DNA from 3 places in the Faecalibacterium sp. i25-0019-C1 genome. Region 1 is predicted to be linked to each of the others. Evidence: riboswitches for the same ligand, from Rfam matches in the RefSeq annotation. Region 1 holds a riboswitch; each other region holds the start of a gene.
The links. A riboswitch is a leader RNA that binds a small molecule or an ion and turns the genes downstream of it on or off. The one in region 1 is predicted to bind thiamine pyrophosphate.

Region 1 (6,182 bases):
GGTGTTGTAGCCCTTGTTGTAAGCCTTATCCAGATTCTTAACAGAGAAGCCGATCACATCGCCGGGAACGTAGTTGCCATCGAACAGCTGGCCCAGAATGGAGCTGGTGTACGCATCCAGGAAAGAGTTGCCAACGATCTTGATCACGTTAGCGGAAACGTTCTGCCAGTTCTCAGTGGTCATGACAGGAGCCAGGACATCAACCAGGCTACCACCAACAACGTAGGTCATCTCGTTTTCTGCAACAGCAGAGAAGTTTGCAGGCATCATCATAATGAATTTCTCCCTTCAAATTTAGAAAGATATTTGCAAGCCATTTGTTTGGCTTACGTCCCTTACTAGGATGGCAATAATATACCACACTTTCCAGAAATGTTCAAGTACTTTTTTGAAAAAAATGTGAAAAATGTGATAGACTGTGAAAATCCGGTCTCAAAATTCTTACAGAAGCCGCTTTTTTGCACACAGCGACATGGTTTTTTGCGGAATTGGAAGATACTGGAATTTGAAAGGGATCGTGTATGAAAACCGTGATCTATCTGGACGAACTGCTGCTGACGAACTTTCTGGCCGCAGCAGCGCTGCTTTTGGGCGCAGGGCTTTTGTGTGCGCGGCAGTGCAGCGGCCTGCGGCTGATGGCGGGCAGTGCGGCAGCGGCAGCAGCTTCGCTGGGCATTCTGCTGCCGGAGCTGCCCGGCCCTGCAGCTTTCCTTTATAAGGTGTTCACCTGCTGTGCTGCTGTAGCTGCGGCTTACGGCGTGCCGGGCCTGCGCAATTTTGTGCAGCTGTGTGTGTGGTATCTGCTGCTGAACCTGCTGCTGTGCGGAGCCGTGCTGCTGCCCGGAGTGCAAAGCGCAAATCTCTGCGTCTATCTGCCGCTGTCTCCGGGCCGGCTGCTGCTGTGCTGCGGTGCAGTGCTTGCCGTGCTGCGCGGCGTACTGTTCTGCTTTGGCCGTGCAGGCACCCGCTGCATTGCCGCTGTGCTGGAGCTGGAAGGTGCAGTCCTCTCCGTACAGGCTTTCTGCGACACTGGCTTCTCAGTGCAGGACCCGCTGACCGGGCAGGCAGTGGTTCTGGTCTATTATCCTGCCGTGCGCAGCGCCCTGCCGCAGGAGCTGCGCACATTCCTGGACCGTTATTTTGCCTGTGGCACGGCACCGCCGCCGGAGCTGCGGGTGCGGCTGGTGCCCTGCACCACCATTGCCGGGCACTGTGTGCTGCCTGCCGTTCCGGCCAAGGCCCTGCGCACCAGCAAAGGCAGTGCAGCGGGCATTCTGGCCGCATTCTGCCGCCCGGAAACGCAGCAGCCATGGACAGCTCTGCTGGGCAGCGAACTGGCCGTACAGCTGGGCATCCGCTGAGAAGCGTTTGATGCGATCGATATCTATAGATGTACAGGAGGGGTATTCATGTTTCATGTTCTGCACCGGTTCTGGCGTTGGCTCCTTGCACGGCTGGGCTATTGCGGCGGCGCACATTTTCTGGCGGGCGCGCCCAGCCTGCCCCCGCCCCTGACCCCGGAACAGGAAAAAGTCCTGCTCTCCCGTATGGCTGCAGGCGATGCCGCTGCCCGGGACGACCTGATCACCCACAACCTGCGGCTGGTGGTGTACCTTGCCAAAAAGTACGAAAGCAGCGGTGTGCCTGCCGAGGACATGATCAGCATTGGCACCATCGGGCTGATCAAGGCGGTGAACACCTTCACGCCGGAGCGCAGCATCAAGCTGGCCACCTACGCCAGCCGCTGCATCGGCAATGAAATTCTGATGTACTTACGCAAAAGCTCCAACCGCCGTCAGGAAGCCAGCATCGACGAACCGCTGAACGTGGATGGCGACGGCAACGAGCTGCTGCTTTCTGATATTCTGGGCAGTGATGAGAACCAGATCAGCCAGCGGCTGGAGCAGGATGCGGAGCGCGCTGTGCTTCGCCGGGCCGTGGACAGCCTGTCCCCGCGGGAACGGCAGATCATGGAGCTGCGCTTTGGTCTGGCGGACGGCATTGAGCGCACCCAGAAGGAGGCCGCCGACGCACTGGGCATCAGCCAAAGCTACATTTCCCGGCTGGAAAAACGGATCATCCATACCTTAAAAGTACAATTGGAAAACGAGTGAGGTGAAAAAACGCGGACTGCCGCCCGCTGGGCTTGACAATCCACGCTGATTTGCGTATAATAAAACTACAAAAGGCGCTGGCCCTGCAAACGGCTAGTTCCTTACCGGATTAGTCAAGAAAAGATGACCGCTCGGATTGGGACTCGAGGCGGTCATTTTTTCTTTTTGTCATCACTGTGAGAAACAGTCCATGTAATTTCAAACGTAACGTAGATTGCTCCGCCGAGAAGCGTGAGCAGAAGCACGACCTGTTCAAACGTCATGGTGCATCCCCCCTTTCCGCCCTTGGGCATCCGGGGAGAACGAGATCTTCAAGAAAAAATCGTCTTTAGCCGGCACCCAAGTACCGGTAAGGACTAGCCGCCTGCGTTTGTGGGCACAGCGCCTGATGGCGGCGTTGCCGCCGCAAATACAGCATATCATAAATCTGCACGAAAAACAATATTTTGCCGCGCTTTCCTGTCAAACGGGAAAGCGCACAGTTTTTTCCACGCATACAATGCCGCTGCGCATCCCATACTCCCGGTGAAGATCAAAACAGACCGGGGGCGTTTGGATGTACAACAAAGTGGAGCTGTGCGGCATGAACACTGCAAAGCTGCCTGTGCTGACCGAAGCCGAAAAGCGGGAACTGCTGGCCCGCGCCCACGCCGGTGATGCAGCAGCCCGGGAACAAATGGTGGAAGGCAACCTGCGGCTGGTGCTCAGCGTGGTGCAGCGGTTCGCCCAGCGCGGCGAAAATCTGGACGACCTGTTTCAGGTGGGGTGCATCGGGCTGATCAAGGCCATCGATCATTTTGACCCCGCCCAGCCGGTGCGCTTTTCCACCTACGGTGTACCCATGATCATTGGCGAGATCCGGCGTTTTCTGCGGGACAACAATGCCCTGCGGGTGAGCCGCAGCCTGCGGGATACCGCCTACCGGGCCATGCAGAGCCGTGAAGCGCTGGAAAAGCAGCTTGGCCGCGAGCCGACCATGGACGAGATCGCGCAGGCGGCGGGCCTTGCCCGGCGCGAAGTGACCGCCGCGCTGGAATCGGTGGTGGAGCCGATCAGTCTGGAAGAGCCGGTGTACACCGATGGCGGCGATGCGATGTATGTGATCGATCAGGTGCGGGACCCGGACGGCGAGGACAGCTGGATCAGCGGGCTGCAGTTCCGGCAGACCGTGGCCGGGCTGACCCCGCGGGAAAAGCGGATCATGGAGCTGCGCTACCTGCAGGGCAAGACCCAGATGGAGGTGGCGCAGGAGATCGGCATCAGTCAGGCACAGGTCAGCCGGTTGGAAAAAGGCGCACTGAGCCAGTTCCGCACCCGGGACTGAACCTAAAAAAGACGGCACAGCTTCCGTTTTGTTCGGAAGTGTGCCGTCTTTTATCTGCGGCTGTATTTGCGCCGGGTGGCCGCACCGCCGCGCAGATGCCGCTCTGCCTTATTGCAGGCCAGAACCGCCCGCACCTGCCGGAACAGCTCCGGCTGCAGCGTCCGCAGCCGCACCGCAACATCCTTGTGCACGGTGGACTTGCTGCACCCGAACACCGCTGCCGCCGCACGCACTGTGGCCCGGTTGGCCGCGATATATTCGCCCAGCTGTACCGCCCTCTGTTCGGGGTCTCCCTTCATATCCAGACTCCTCCCATTGTGAACTTATGGTACAGCCTATGCACAGGCCGGGGCAGATATGTTCCGCCGGGGCTTGACTTTTGCGCCGGACGCGCTATACTTTTGCATGGACATAAAAACAGGGGTGCCGAAAGGCTGAGATCCGCGTTTTGCGGAGTACCCTTTTACCTGACCGGACAATGCCGGCGTGGGAGTTTGCAGAACTGTCCGTTCTTTTACAAACCCCATGCGCCTGCTGGAAAGCGGGCGCATTTTGTTTTTGTGTACTATCGTTCTGAGAAGAGGAATCCCTATGACCAAAACCTATTCCAAAACCCGCATTCTGGTGGAGGGTGCGCTGATGATCGCCCTGTCCACCGTTTTGAGCATGATCCAGATCCCGCTCATGCCCCACGGCGGTTCCATCACCCTGTTCAGCATGGTGCCCATTCTGGTAATGAGCTACCGCCACGGCGCAAAGTGGGGCATCATGACCGCTTTCGTCAACAGCCTGATCCAGCTTGTGCAGGGCCTTGGCAATCTGGCATACTGCCAGACCCTCACGGCACAGGTGGGCTGCGTGCTGCTGGACTACCTTCTGGCCTTCACGGTGCTGGGCTTTGCCTGCCTGATCGCAAAGCCTTTCCGCAACCGCACCGTGGGTGTCGGTGTCAGCGCCTTTGTGGTGTGCCTGCTGCGCTTTTTGTGCAGCTTTCTGTCCGGTTACATCGTCTGGAAGGACTACGACTACGCTTTCAGCTGGATGACCGAGATCGGCTTTCCCGGCATCTCCAACATGAGCGTGGACGGTCTGTGCTGGCTGTACAGCGCCGTGTACAACGCCACCTACATGCTGCCCGAAGCCATTCTGACCACGGTCCTTGTGGTGATCCTGATCCGTGTCGCACCGCAGATCTTCGACCCGCAGAACGCAAGAGCGTAAGTTTTTTCGCAGTCATTTTTCCCGCCGGGAAGGGCATTTCCCCGGCGGGAATTTTTTTTGCAGAAAATCCCAAAAAAGCTGTTGACAATCTGGCAAAGCGCTGGTATAATTACACCTGTCGTCAGGCACGGCACAAACATCTGGGGGATTAGCTCAGCTGGGAGCCCGGTTGGTATCAAAACACACCCCCAGTCAGATAGTCCTGCGACAATCAAATTCCCAACAAAAAACTCCATCCAAGAGGTTCGCTTCTTGGATTTTATGGGGGATTAGCTCAGCTGGGAGCCCAAGCAGTGCGCTCACGCACCCCCACGACTGAACTTCATAAAACGTTTCTTGTTTGAGCATCTCTTTTCCAGAGGTTTCCACTTCTGGAAAATTATGGGGGATTAGCTCAGCTGGGAGAGCGCTTGCATGGCATGCAAGAGGTCACCGGTTCGATCCCGGTATTCTCCACCATTGGCTCAAATAAGAGTTACAAACACCGTTGATTTCAAATCGAAGTCAACGGTGTTTTTGTGTTTGTCAGCAAGCAAGTTCATCGCTATTCTCCAAATACTGTGCAAGATCAAAGTTGAAGTCCACATGGATTTGGTATCCGCGATAAACGTCTACCCTGCGGATAAGCTGGCTGACGATCATCTTTTTTGCTTCAAAGCTGGCACTATCGTACAGGTCTGCATAAGAAATCAATTCTTCGTACAGCTGCGATACGTTTGCCATCAATTCAGCGTTTCGCTCCAGTTCTGCACTGGCTTCTTCACACAGAGTTTCCAACTCCGTGTGCTTCTTTTCCTGTGCTGCAATCATCTCGGCAAGAGTATCTTTCGGAAAAGCACTCTCCCCTTTGATTACAGCCAGAATCTCAGCTTTTAAGGCGAGCAGGTCTTTTTCAGCCTTGTCGCGTTCTGCTTGAAGGGCTTGCAGATGATTCTTGCGTTCCGCAGTTTCCTTCGCATAGCGGCTGATGATAAGCTGCTCTTTTGGGATCAAGTAAAGAAAAATCAATTACTGATGTATCAATTACCGATCCCATTCCTATCCTTTCCCGACCCTCTCCTTTGGAGGACGAGGCGGCACAGCCGCCGGAACGGAAAGGAACGGAAGCGAAATCACAGAGCGCCATAGAGATTTATCGTCAAATCATCATGGACAACATTGAGTACGAACACCTTTGCCAGCACGTCAAGGGCATTGACCGGGAAACGCTGGACGAGATTGTGGACTTGCTGGTGGAAACCGTATGCAGCGCCCGCAAGACCATCCGCATTGCCGGGGACGATTACCCGGCAGAGCTGGTGAAATCCAAGTTTATGAAGCTGGACAGCTCTCACATCGAGTTTGTCTTTGACTGTTTGAGCAAGAACACTTCGGAAATCCGCAACATCAAGAAATACCTGCTGGCTATGCTGTTCAATGCGCCCAGCACGATCAACGGTTACTATGCCGCGCTGGTGGCCCATGACATGAACACCGGCAAAATCTGAAAGGAGGACGGCCCTATGAAACAGGGTGCATTGATT
Region 2 (6,182 bases), 480 kb from region 1:
AGGCAATGCCAAGCAGGCCATTGCCACCTTCCCGCGCCGGGTCAACGTAGCCGTGGCCACCTCTCTGGCCACCACCGGCCCGGAGATCACCGGCGTGACCATGCATTCGGTCCCCGGCTGGGTGGGTGACGATCACCGTATCACTGCCGAGATCGAGGGTGTGAAGGCTGTGGTGGATATCTGCTCTTCCACCAGCGCCATTGCTGGCTGGAGTGTGGTTTCCCTGCTGCGCAATCTCGCTTCCCCTGTGTGTTTCTATTAAAAGGAGGATCTGCACATGTTCCATAAACTGGTAGCCATTGAGCCGGTCAGCCTGATTCCCTCCGCTGAGCAGGAACTGCATCAGTATGCAGAAGAAGTGACCCTGTACCGCGATATCCCGGCGGACGATGACGAGATCGTGCGGCGTATCGGGGATGCAGATGCCGTGCTTCTGAGCTATACCTCCCGCATGGGCAAAAGCGTGATCGAGCGCTGCCCGAATATCCGTTACATCGGCATGTGCTGCAGTCTGTATTCGGAAGAGAGCGCCAACGTAGATATCGCCTATGCCCGCACCCGCGGCATCAAAGTGCTGGGCATCCGGGACTACGGCGACCGCGGCGTTGTGGAGTACGTCCTGCATGAGCTCACCGGCATCCTGCACGGTTTTGGGATGCCCATGCTGCGGGACGAGCCGGTGGAGATCACCGGGCTGAAGGCAGGCATCATCGGGCTGGGTGTGTCCGGCAAAATGATCGCCGACGCGCTGCAGTTCATGGGTGCCGACATTGCCTATTACAGCCGCACCCGCAAGCCGGATGCCGAAGCTGTGGGCATGGCCTATAAGCCGCTGGCACAGCTGCTGACCGAGAGCGAGGTGGTGTTCACCTGCCTGAACAAAAATGTCCTGCTGCTGGGCAAGGACGAATTTGCGCAGCTGGGCGAGGGAAAGGTGCTGTTCAACACCTCCATCGGCCCGGGCTTTGACTCTGCTGCTCTGGAACAGTGGCTTGCTCTGCCGGGCACCCACTTCTTCTGTGACACCCGTGCCGCTGCCGGCCCGGTGGGTGAAGACTTCTTTGCCCGTGAGAATGTGCATTGCGCGAATGTTTCTGCCGGACGCACCAAGCAGGCTTTTGTGCTGCTGAGCCAGAAGGTGCTGGCAAATATCCGCACTGCACTGGGAGAATGATATAAAAAGGAAACGCTTCCCGGCTGGGAAGCGTTTCCTTTTAGGCTTTATTCAAAATTGTTGTGATCTCTTCCAGATTCGCCGCAAATCGGATGCCCTGCTGGCGTTGCGGCGTGGAAAGGCCTTTCTCGATCATTTTGGCAAGCAGTGCTTTCAGGCTGTCGTAGTAGCCGTTCAGATTATAAAGGATGCAGGGCGCATCCAGCTGACCCAGCGAGACCCGGGACATCACTTCTGCAATTTCTTCCAGCGTGCCGGTACCGCCGGGGAATGCGATGAAGGCATCGCCCAGCTCGATCATCTTCGTCTTGCGCTCGGTCATGTCCTTGGTGACGATCAGCTCGGTCAGGCCATCGTGCTGCAGCTCCTGCTGCACAAAGAACTGCGGTTCCACACCGGTCACCGTGCCGCCTGCGTCCAGCGCGCTCTGGGCAAGCTGACCCATCAGGCCGCTGCGGGAGCCGCCGTACACAAGGCGGTGCCCGTTTGCACCGATCCAGCTGCCCAGTTCCCGGACAGCTTCCGCCAGCGCAGGATCATTGCCCGCATTTGCTCCAAGATAGACCGTGATGTTCATGGTATTTCCCCCTTTGTTTTTTCCATTTTACCACGCAGCGGGCCGATTGAAAAGGGCCATCCCCTTGCAAATGCAGCGGCACTGTGGTATTCTTGAACGCAGAAAAAGGGAGCCTGCAAAAGCAGGCTGAGAGTGGGCTGTTTGCCCAGACCTGTGACCTGATTTGGACAATGCCAACGTAGGGAGATACTGCTGCTTCAAAGTGCGGAGATGCCTCCTTGCGGGCATTTCCGCATTTTTTGCAAAGGAAGTTGTAACCATGAAAACTGCATTGACGATTGCCGGCAGCGATTCCAGCGGCGGTGCTGGCATCCAGGCCGATATCAAAACCATGACTGCAAACGGCGTGTACGCCATGAGCGCCATTACCGCACTGACTGCCCAGAACACCACAGGTGTGACCGGCATTTTTGAAGCCACGCCCGAATTTCTGGCACAGGAGATCGACGCCATTTTTACCGACATCTACCCGGATGCCGTCAAGATCGGCATGGTATCCTCGGCAGAGCTGATCGGTGTGATCGCCGAAAAGCTGCACACCTACGGCGCAAAGCATATCGTGGTGGACCCGGTGATGGTTGCCACCTCCGGCTCCAAGCTGCTGCGGGACGATGCCGTGCAGGCACTGACCGAAAAACTGCTGCCCATGGCAGAGGTGGTCACCCCCAACATTCCGGAGGCTGAGATCCTTTCCGGCATGAAGATCACCGATGCGGCCGGAATGGAGGCCGCTGCAAAGCTGATCAGCGAGAAATACCACTGTGCCGTGCTGTGCAAGGGCGGCCACCAGATCAACGATGCCGACGACCTTCTGTGGCGGGACAGCTGCGGCAAATGGTTCCGCGGCAAGCGCATTGCAAACCCCAATACCCACGGCACCGGCTGCACCCTATCCAGCGCCATTGCGTCTAATCTGGCAAAGGGCTATGATCTGGATGCATCGGTGGAGCGCGCAAAGGCCTACATTTCCGGCTGTCTTTCTGCCATGCTGGATCTGGGCCACGGCTCCGGCCCGATGGACCATATGTTTGCACTGAAGGGAGAGTTTGTGGGTGAGTGAGCAGACCTTTGTGCAGCAGCTGGTGCAGGAAAGTCTGCCTGTGTGGGAGCAATGTCTGCACTCAGAATTTCTGACCCACCTTGCGGATGGCACACTGGATGAAGCCTGCTTCAAGGGCTACATCGTGGAGGACAGTCTTTACCTGCGGGAATATGCCAAGGTGTTTGCCTGGGGCATGACCAAGGCAAAGGATATGCAGACCATCCGCACCTACTATTCCCTGCTTTCCTTCGTGAATGAGAGCGAGGATGCAGCCCGCCTGCACTATCTCAAGCACTTTGGACTGACCGATGAAGGCATCCAGAGCCTGCCGCTGCGGCCGGAGAACCGTGCCTATGTGGACTCTATGATCGAAGCCGCCAAAAATGGCGATGGCGCGGCCGAGTGTATGATGGCCTGCCTGCCCTGTATGCTGAGCTATGGCTGGATCTTCCAGAAACTGCTGGAAGAAAAGCCTTCCGTGCAGGATACCCTTTATGGTGCGCTGGTGGTGGACTATGCTGACAAGGGCTATGAGGCGGCCTGCCGCGACTGGGCCGCGTTTGCAGAAAAAGTCTGCGAAGGCCTGAGCGACGAGCGCCTTGCCCGCTGCCGCGAGATCTTCCATGCCTGCTCGGAGCACGAGCTGAACTTCTGGGCCATGGCAGCTTCCCCGCGCAGTGACCTGTAATTTTTCCTAAAATATAAAATGCACCCGGCCTGTGGGCAGAACCGCAGCAACCGGGTGCATTTGTTTTGTTCAGGGTTTCGTGGCCGCAACCACAGGCATGAGCCTTCGTGCCGGAAACAAGGGAGCCCTAAAACAAAAACTCCCCCGGCTCTTCTGCCGAGGGAGTGGAAAAGAAAAACGCCCCTAACAGAAGAATTTTCTTCTGTCAAGGACGAATAAAATTTGGCCTTTTATCCGCGGTGCCACCCTGACTTCATGGGCATGACCCCATGCACTTGGCGAGATGCCAACACATCCCCGGCAACTGACGTATGCCCTACGTTGCAGAATACTGTGCGGCGAAAGTTCTCCGCAGTTCCCTGCACCCTCAGCGGTCCATTTCGGGAAAATATAACGCAAAGTCACACTTTCCTTGACGAACTGTTTCCGGTCTGCTTCTCAGCTGCGCAGGCTCTCTGTACAGGCATGGTTCGCCGTTATCTCCGCTTCAACGGTTTAGTGTATTGAATTTGGCTATATTAAACCACGGATTTTTCGTTTGTCAATACCTGTTTGCAAATTTTTCAAAATCAGCCTATGTCCACAGTGGGTTCAGCGCTTCCGGCGGCTGTTCGTGCTGGAAAACTTCACCGCTTTTGCCGGCCTGCGGCGGCTGTGCAACGCACTGTAGTAGCCAAAGGCAGTGCCGCATAAGCCGCCCACAATGTGCATGAAGTTTGCCACATTATCATGCACAAAAATGATATCGTACACCTGCTGACCAAAGTACAGCGCTGCAACCAGCAGCATGGTGACCGGGATGCCGCCGGAGAAGCCCGCCAGCGACGAAAGCATGATAAGCATGAACACGATGCCGGACGCGCCCAGCAGCCCCGAACGTGGGAACAGCACGCATTGCAGCACGCCGGTGACCAGAGCGGTGAACACCATGCCGCACAAAAGCGGCTTGCTGCCGTACTTTTCTTCCATTGGCGGGCCAACAACGAGCAGCAGCAGCATGTTATTCAGAAAGTGGTCCCAGCTGGCATGGCCCAGCACATGGCCGAACAGCCGGATGTAGAACAGCGGGTCCTTCAGCGAGGAGCGGTAGACACAGAACAGATGCATCGTCGTCCACCCGTCCGTCCACTGGTCGAGGAACAGCACCAGAAGTGACAGCAGGAAAAATGTGAGGATCACCGGGGAGTTGTACTGCAGTTCCAGTTTGAGTTTTACTTTTTTCATCCTCTTGTCTCCACCCAGTATTCGCCCATGCTCTGGCCGGGCTGGTTCGTCACTTCATCCTTGAGGTAATCGCCAAGGCCGCAGCTTTCCGGCTGCCATGCAAGGGCTGCTTCCACCGTGGGGTACTCCACCTCGGCATACCAGAACTCGGTGGGCTGGCCTTCGTCCACATGGTTCACTTCCAGCACAGAACCGTCCGGCAGGGTGTAGCTGCGGCGCAGCTTCGGGATGAGAGGTTTAGCGATAATCTTGTATTCCAGATCATCAAACAGTTCTTTGTCGATGCTGCGCTCGATCTCCTCACGGGCAAGGCCGCCCCCGGATTTGAAGCAGAGGATGTAGTCCGTTCTGCCGCCGGTGAGGGCTTCTTCCCGGATGCGCACGGTGGGCCGCACGCTGATATAGCCCTGCCGCATGGCAAATTCCTCCCTGAGGGGCAGCCCCTCCGGCCAGCCCTTCACCATCCATTTGCGTTCGATCTCCATAATGCATCCCTCTTTCATGCGGTTTTTTGGCATTTCTTATTTATAATAACATGATTTTGTGCTATTATAAAGGGTAGATTTTTACTCCTTCAGTCTGCTTCGCAGCCAGCTTCCTCAATGAGGGAGCCTACCCGCACGGTAAGCGTGTCGAGCGAACGCGGGACGAAGGGAGTTCGTCCATGATAAGGAGAACCATATGAAAGAACGCGCTTACCCTGTGTATACCGTCAACAAACACGCCGAGGGCCTGCTGGTGGGCGGGCACCCCTGGGTGTATGAGAACGACATCCTCCATTCCCCGGAAAATGAGCCGGAAAACGGCACGCTGGCCGATGTGGTCAGCACCAAGGGTTCCTACCTTGGCACCGGCTTCGTTTCGCTCAAGAGCAAGATCCGCGTGCGGCTGATCTCCCGCAACGCCAATGACACCTTTGATGCAGCCTTCTGGCGCCGCCGGGTGGAATATGCATGGAACTACCGCAAGACCGTGCTGGAACCTGCAGACCTTTCTGCCTGCCGCGTCATTTTTGGCGAAGCCGACCAGTTCCCCGGCCTGACTGTGGATCGGTTCAGCAACATCCTCGTCACGCAGACCCTGAGCGTGGGCATGGAAAAGCTCAAGCCCGTCCTCTTCCCCATTCTGGCAGAAGTCCTGCGCGCCGACGGCCAGACCATCGACGGCATCTACGAGCGCAACGATGAGGCTCTGCGCGCAAAGGAAGGTCTTGAGCAGAACAAAGGCTGGTTTGAGCTGCCCGGTGAGACTCACCCGGCAAGCACCCAGACCGAGATCTGTGAGAACGGAGTTTACTATCATGTGGACTTCGAGAACGGCCAGAAGACCGGCTTCTTCCTTGATCAGAAGTACAACCGCCGGGCGGTGGCACGCCTTGCTGCAGGTCACACCGTGCTGGACTGCTTTACCCACACCGGCAGCTTTGCACTGAACGCCGCTGCGGGCGGCGCTGCCCGTGTGACCGCCGCCGACATCA
Region 3 (6,182 bases), 480 kb from region 1:
TAGAAAAACCAGCGATACGGGATAGAAAGCATGACCACCAATTTTACAATCAGCGCCTTATTGTTATTTTAACACAATCTTTTTGGAATTACAACACAAAAGCCGCCCGGCGGTCATACCGGGCGGCGGAGGAAGATGCGCGCTGCTGCGCGCAAAACAGAAGATTTTTACAGAATGTCGATGTACTCACCGGCCAGCGCCTTGTTCATGCTGCGCACGGCACAGAACTTGCCGCACATGCTGCAGGTGTCGCTGTGGTCGTCCTCCGGCAGGCGGGCATCGCGGATGGCCTTTGCGGTCTCCGGGTCCAGTGCGCAGGCGAACTGTGCATCCCAGTCCAGCACACGGCGGGCATCGCCCATCTTATCGTCGATGTCCCGGGCGTGGGGGATGCCCTTGGCGATATCGGCGGCGTGGGCAGCGATCTTGGAGGCCACGATGCCCTGCTTCACATCGTCCACATTGGGCAGAGCCAGATGCTCGGCGGGGGTCACATAGCACAGGAAAGCTGCACCGCTGGCTGCAGCCACAGCGCCGCCGATGGCAGCGGTGATGTGGTCGTAACCGGGGGCGATATCGGTGACGAGGGGTCCCAGCACATAGAAGGGTGCGCCCATGCAGATGCTCTTCTGCACCTCCATGTTGGCAGCCACCTGATTCAGGGGCACATGGCCGGGGCCTTCCACCATCACCTGCACGTTGTGTGCCCATGCGCGCTTGGTCAGCTCGCCCAGACGCACCAGCTCCTCGATCTGGCACACATCGGTGGCGTCAGCCAGACAGCCGGGACGGCAGGCATCGCCCAGCGAGATGGTCACATCGTGCTCGGCACAGATCTCGCAGATCTCGTCAAAGTGCTCGTAGAAGGGGTTCTCGTTGCCGGTCATGCTCATCCATGCAAACACCAGAGAGCCGCCGCGGCTGACAATGTTCATCTTGCGCTTGTGCTTGCGGATCTGCTCGATGGTCTTGCGGGTGATGCCGCAGTGCAGGGTGACAAAGTCCACACCGTCCTCTGCATGCAGGCGCACCACATCGATGAAGTCCTGTGCGGTCAGCTCAGCCAGATCGCGCTGGTAGTGGATGACCGAATCGTACACCGGCACGGTGCCGATCATCACCGGGCACTCGTGGGTCAGCTTCTGACGGAAGGGCTGGGTGTTGCCGTGGCTGGAAAGATCCATAATGGCTTCGGCACCCATGTTGACGGCGCTCATCACCTTCTGCATCTCCACGTTGTAGTCCTTGCAGTCGCGGGAGACACCAAGGTTCACGTTGATCTTGGTGCGCAGCATGGAGCCGACACCCTCGGGGTTCAAACACTCGTGGTGCTTGTTGGCCGGAATGGCTACCTTGCCCTCGGCCACCCACTGGCGGATCTCCTCGGTGGTGCGATACTCTTTTTTAGCCACGATCTCCATCTGCGGCGTGATGATGCCCTTGCGGGCAGCATCCATCTGAGTGGTATAAGTCTGCATACGCTCTGTTCCTCCAAATGACAGTTTATCTCTGAACAGCAGGGTGCTGGTCATACAAGGGTAGGGAAAGGCAGCCGTCATTCAGAAAAAACAGAACGTTCTGGATGCCGGCACCTGCGCAAAATACGCTTTTCATGTTGGTTTTCTCCATGAATTTTATAACGCGGCCCAAGGTGGTGTCCCCGGTTTGCCGCGGGATCGGTCAGATGATCTGCTCCGACAGGGCTTTCAACTCTTTGCACTCGGTCTCGATGTCGTCTGCTGCAAAGATGGCGCTCACAAGGGCCACGCCATCCACACCGGTGCCCTTGAGCTGCAGGATGTTCTCCTTGTGGATGCCGCCAATGGCCACCACCGGGATGTCCACGGCATCACAGATGGCCTTCAGGGTCTCGTGGGGCAGAACGTCCACATCGGTCTTGGTGTGGGTGGCAAAGGCTGCGCCCACGCCAAGGCAGTCTGCGCCGTGCTTGACGGCTTCCCGTGCTTCCTCCACACTGTGGACGGAAACGCCGATCATCATACCGTCGCCCACACGGGCGCGCACCTGCGCTGCGGCCATATCCTCCTGCCCCACGTGCACACCCTCGGCGTGGCAGCGGATGGCAATGTCCACATTGTCGTTCACAAAGAACGGCACGCCGTAGCGCTGGCACAGAGCATGGATCTCCACAGCCTCTTTCAGAAAAGCTTCGTCGTCCAGCTCTTTTTCACGCAGCTGCACACAGGTGACACCGCCCTTCAGGGCGCTCTCCACCTGTTCATAGAGGGTCTGCTTTCCCACCCATGCGCGGTCGGTGACGGCATACAGAAGCATGTTCTGCTTATCGCACTTCATAGTTTGCTCCTTCTTCCAGCTGATCCGGGGTCATATTGTAAATGGCATCGATGATATAATTGCGGTAGGTGGAGTTGCCGTCCAGCGGGGTCAGGCGTTTGTGGGCGGTCTCGCCCGCAAGGCCCATGGCGCACACTGCGGCTGCAGCAGCTTCCAGCGGATGGCCGGGGTTGGCGGTAACGAAAGCCGCCGTCAAGGCCGAAAGCTGGCAGCCCGTACCGGTGATGCTGCTCATCATGGCATTGCCGTTGCGGATGCAGTAGGCTTTTTCGGCATCGGCCACGATGTCGATGGCACCGGTAATGGCAATAACGGCACCCGTCTGGGCTGCAAAGGCCTTGGCAAAGGCCACGGCACTGTCCAGATTGGCCTCAGTAACTTTATCGGCCACATCGGCATCCACGCCCTTGGTGGTTCCCGCGCCGGAGGCCAGCGTTTTGATCTCCGAGATGTTGCCGCGGATCACGGTGAACTTTACGTCCCTGAGCAGGCGGAAAGCCGTGTCGGTGCGCAGGCGGGATGCACCCGCACCCACCGGGTCCAGCACCACAGGATGGCCCAGCTGGTTTGCCTTTTTGCCCGCCAGCAGCATGCTGGTGATGGTGCGGCTGTTCAGGGTGCCGATGTTGATGTTCAGACCGCCGCAGATGGTGGTGATATCCTCCACCTCGGCGGCATCGTCGGCCATGATGGGCGAAGCACCGCAGGCCAGCACCATGTTGGCGCAGTCGTTCACGGTGACGTAGTTGGTAATGTTATGGATGAGCGGGCAGGTGCGGCGCAGGTTCTCGAATTCTGTTTTGAACATTCGGGTGCCCCTCCGTCAGGAAAGACTGTTCTGCATGGAGCGCAGAGCGCCGGAGCGCTGCAGGCTGTACACCAGCACGCCCGCAATGATGGAACCCACTGCAGTGGAGATGAGGAACGGCACGATGTAGGCATAGAACGCGATGTCGCCGGCGCTCTTGCCCATGAGGAAGATGGCCACCGGGTAAGCGCACAGGCCGCCCAGAATGCTGGTGCCGAACACCTCGCCCACCATGGTGGCAAGGATGTTTTTGGTCTTATGGTACACAAGGCCGCACAGCAGTGCGCCGAACATGCTGCCGGGGAAGGCCATCAGGCTGCCCAGACCCAGCAGATTGCGCAGCAGCGAAGCCACAAAGGCCACGCCCACGCCCCACCACGGGCCAAGCAGCACCGCGCAGGTCACATTGACCATGTGCTGGATGGGTGCACATTTGCTGCCGAACATGGGGAAGCTGAATACGCTGCCCACCACGCACAGAGCGCACAGCATGCCGGCCAGCGCCAGCTTTTTCACAGAGAGTTTTTTCATAAGGCAAGGCTCCTTTCCAAACCTGCGGAAGCAGCAAAAACCATACAGCGCCTCCGCAAACAGCCCGCACCCGGTGCCAGACCCGGCGCAGGAACTATAAGAAGCGGTCGAGACTTTCTGGTCTCCTCTCACGCCGGAACACGGCTTCCCATCGCTGACGGTCACAAAGCTCAGGGCGCTCCCCCTCAGCCCGCTGCGGCACTTCCGCAGAAAAGTACAAGGCATCCTCCTTAATGGTAATCGGTACACAACAAAAAAAACAGGAGACACCTTCCGCGGTGCCTCCTGCAAAAAATCATCCATTCTGACTTCCTACGGCGGCATTATCCGCATCAGGTAAAAGGGTCGAAGTTTAGGTACTTCCTCTCAGCCTGCTTCACAAGCTCCCCTGTATTTGATTGTGACTGTATTTTACACCCTTTGCGCACAAATTGCAAGAGGGGGCAAAGGCGCGCACAGCGGTGCAAAACGTTTTTCACGCAGTTTTTGGGGCGTTTCACGCAGGTTTTATTGAAAAAGAAGGTGAAATATGGTATTTTCAAGGCGGACGCATACCCCCCCCCCGTAAGCAAAAAGGAGGAATTCCATATGAAGCAGACGACCCTGACCCAAAGGCTGCTTTCGGCCCTCGTGGCGCTGTGCATGGTGCTGAGCGTGTGCGCACCCGCCTTTGCGGATGTGACCGACCCTGATATGGCCAAGGCCGCACAGTGGTGCACCGAGCAGGGCACCATGGGTGCCAAGGGCGACCGCTTTGAACCCGAAGGCTGGACCCCGAAGTTCAAGGTGATCGAAGTGTGGAACAAGGCGTTCCCCGCAGCCTGATGCCGGCAGTGTGGATGCCGTGCTCAGTTCGGACCTTTTCCGTGAAAATGGGGCTGTTGCAAAATAGCTCTCTGAAAAAATCATGAACAAAACCCGGAACCTTTTCTCGGCCAAAACGGCTCAAAAAGGGTTCCGGGTTTTTGATGTTATGCTGTTTCCGCCTTATCCGTTCCACCCTCTGGCAGAGGGGTCCAGCATTTCGGTGGCAGAGTAAATGAGGGCGTTGCAGATGGCTGCAGCCACATTGCTGCCGCCTTTGCGGCCCATGGCGGCGATGGCAGGCACGCCGTATCGCTCGCAGGCGGCAAACAGTACTTCCTTGCTTTCCACCACATTCACAAACCCCACCGGCACGCCAATGACCAGTGCAGGCCGCAGACCGGCTTCCATTTCCTCCGCAATGGTCAAAAGGGCCGTGGGCGCATTGCCAATGGCCAGAATGGCCCCCGGGTGCTCCCGGGCAGCGCGGTGCATGGCGGCAACGGCACGGGTGGTGCCCGCCTGCTTTGCGGCTTCGGCCACAGCGGGGTCTGCCATGTAGCAGATGGCTTCACCGTTCAGTTTTTTCAGGCCCGGCTTTGTGATGCCCGCCAGCGCCATATTAGTGTCGGTAACGATGAAAGCACCCGCGTGCAGGGCCTTGACTGCGGCTTCCACCGCGCCGGGTGTAAAGCGCAGATTTTTGGCATAGTCGAAATCCGCGGTGGTGTGGATGACCCGCTTGACCACCGCAGCCGTCTCCGGCGGCGGGGTCAGGCCCAGCTCGTCCAGTTCCCTTGTGATAATGGAGATGCTCGTCCGTTCAATGTCGGCGGGCAGATGATGCTGCGGTGTCATGTGTTGTCTCCTTTTTGCATTCCCATAGCGGCATAGATGGCGGGCATATCCAGTGCCGCACGCACACCATCGGCAAGCAGATCAAGCTGCTGCTGACGGTACTGCTCCATGGGGATAAGCTCGGCCCCGGCCGGATCGATGCCCTTCCGTTTGCACAAAAATGCGGTCAGTTTTTCGGTCAGTTCGCCGGTGTCGAACAGGCCGTGCAGGTAGGTACCGAATACACCGTCCTGCACACAGCCCTCCGGCGTGCCGTCTGCAAGGATGCAGAACGCACTGCCCCGCACCTCGGTGCGGCCTGCGTGGATCTCGTAGCCCGTCAGCTTTGCGCCTGCAAAGGGTTCTGTGGTCACACAGGCTGCGGTCTGGGTCAGGTGCTTTTCGGTGCCGAACACCGTCGTGGTGGGCAGCAGGCCAAGGCCCCGCAGGGTGCAGGGGGTGCCGCTCTCCTCCCCTGCCGGGTCGCAGAGCTGTTCGCCCAGCATCTGGTAGCCGCCGCACACGCCCAGCACCGGCGTACCGGCTGCCGAAAGCCTGAGCACCGCCGCTTCCAGTCCGCTTTCCCGCAGCCAGCGCAGGTCGTCCATGGTGTTCTTGGTACCGGGCAGGATGACGAGATCCGGTGCACCCAGCTGGCGGGTGCGCTGCACATACCGCACGCCCAGCAGCGGGTGCTGTTCCAGCGGGATAAAGTCGGTGAAGTTGGACACATGCGGCAGGCGCAGGATGGCGATATCCAGCGGCTTGACCGCAGCTTTTGTGTCCAGCCGGTCGGAGAGGGAGTCCTCGTCCTCGATCTCCACCCGCAGGTACGGCACTACGCCCAGCACGGGCAGCTGCGTTTTTTCTTCCAGCATGGCAAGGC

Region 2: it holds a riboswitch for thiamine pyrophosphate, as region 1 does, so the genes downstream of both, thiD (bifunctional hydroxymethylpyrimidine kinase/phosphomethylpyrimidine kinase) here and ACGHUK_RS08755 (energy-coupled thiamine transporter ThiT) in region 1, are expected to answer to the same signal.
Region 3: it holds a riboswitch for thiamine pyrophosphate, as region 1 does, so the genes downstream of both, thiW (energy coupling factor transporter S component ThiW) here and ACGHUK_RS08755 (energy-coupled thiamine transporter ThiT) in region 1, are expected to answer to the same signal.

Annotation. Positions count from the first base shown of each region.
Region 1 is NZ_AP031428.1:1,774,703-1,780,884, reverse strand. Features, by position in the region: gene ACGHUK_RS08780 (hypothetical protein) at 1-273, opposite strand, end outside; gene ACGHUK_RS08775 (sigma-E processing peptidase SpoIIGA) at 522-1,361, shown strand; gene ACGHUK_RS08770 (sigma-70 family RNA polymerase sigma factor) at 1,410-2,114, shown strand; gene sigG (RNA polymerase sporulation sigma factor SigG) at 2,671-3,438, shown strand; gene ACGHUK_RS08760 (sporulation transcriptional regulator SpoIIID) at 3,489-3,737, opposite strand; TPP riboswitch at 3,848-3,947, shown strand; gene ACGHUK_RS08755 (energy-coupled thiamine transporter ThiT) at 4,030-4,659, shown strand; tRNA gene ACGHUK_RS08750 (tRNA-Ala) at 5,043-5,118, shown strand; gene ACGHUK_RS08745 (hypothetical protein) at 5,185-5,667, opposite strand; partial or broken gene ACGHUK_RS08740 (DUF6017 domain-containing protein) at 5,649-6,146, shown strand; gene ACGHUK_RS08735 (DUF5348 domain-containing protein) at 6,162-6,182, shown strand, end outside.
Region 2 is NZ_AP031428.1:1,296,385-1,302,566, reverse strand. Features, by position in the region: gene ACGHUK_RS06455 (aspartate dehydrogenase domain-containing protein) at 1-262, shown strand, start outside; gene ACGHUK_RS06450 (D-isomer specific 2-hydroxyacid dehydrogenase family protein) at 278-1,174, shown strand; gene ACGHUK_RS06445 (TIGR00730 family Rossman fold protein) at 1,215-1,751, opposite strand; TPP riboswitch at 1,847-1,954, shown strand; gene thiD (bifunctional hydroxymethylpyrimidine kinase/phosphomethylpyrimidine kinase) at 2,011-2,811, shown strand; gene ACGHUK_RS06435 (TENA/THI-4 family protein) at 2,804-3,481, shown strand; gene ACGHUK_RS06430 (rhomboid family intramembrane serine protease) at 4,073-4,705, opposite strand; gene ACGHUK_RS06425 (CYTH domain-containing protein) at 4,702-5,190, opposite strand; gene ACGHUK_RS06420 (class I SAM-dependent rRNA methyltransferase) at 5,387-6,182, shown strand, end outside.
Region 3 is NZ_AP031428.1:2,250,478-2,256,659, forward strand. Features, by position in the region: gene thiC (phosphomethylpyrimidine synthase ThiC) at 168-1,478, opposite strand; gene thiE (thiamine phosphate synthase) at 1,681-2,316, opposite strand; gene thiM (hydroxyethylthiazole kinase) at 2,303-3,124, opposite strand; gene thiW (energy coupling factor transporter S component ThiW) at 3,140-3,655, opposite strand; TPP riboswitch at 3,948-4,055, opposite strand; gene ACGHUK_RS11185 (hypothetical protein) at 4,244-4,480, shown strand; gene ACGHUK_RS11190 (precorrin-8X methylmutase) at 4,643-5,317, opposite strand; gene ACGHUK_RS11195 (cobyric acid synthase) at 5,314-6,182, opposite strand, start outside.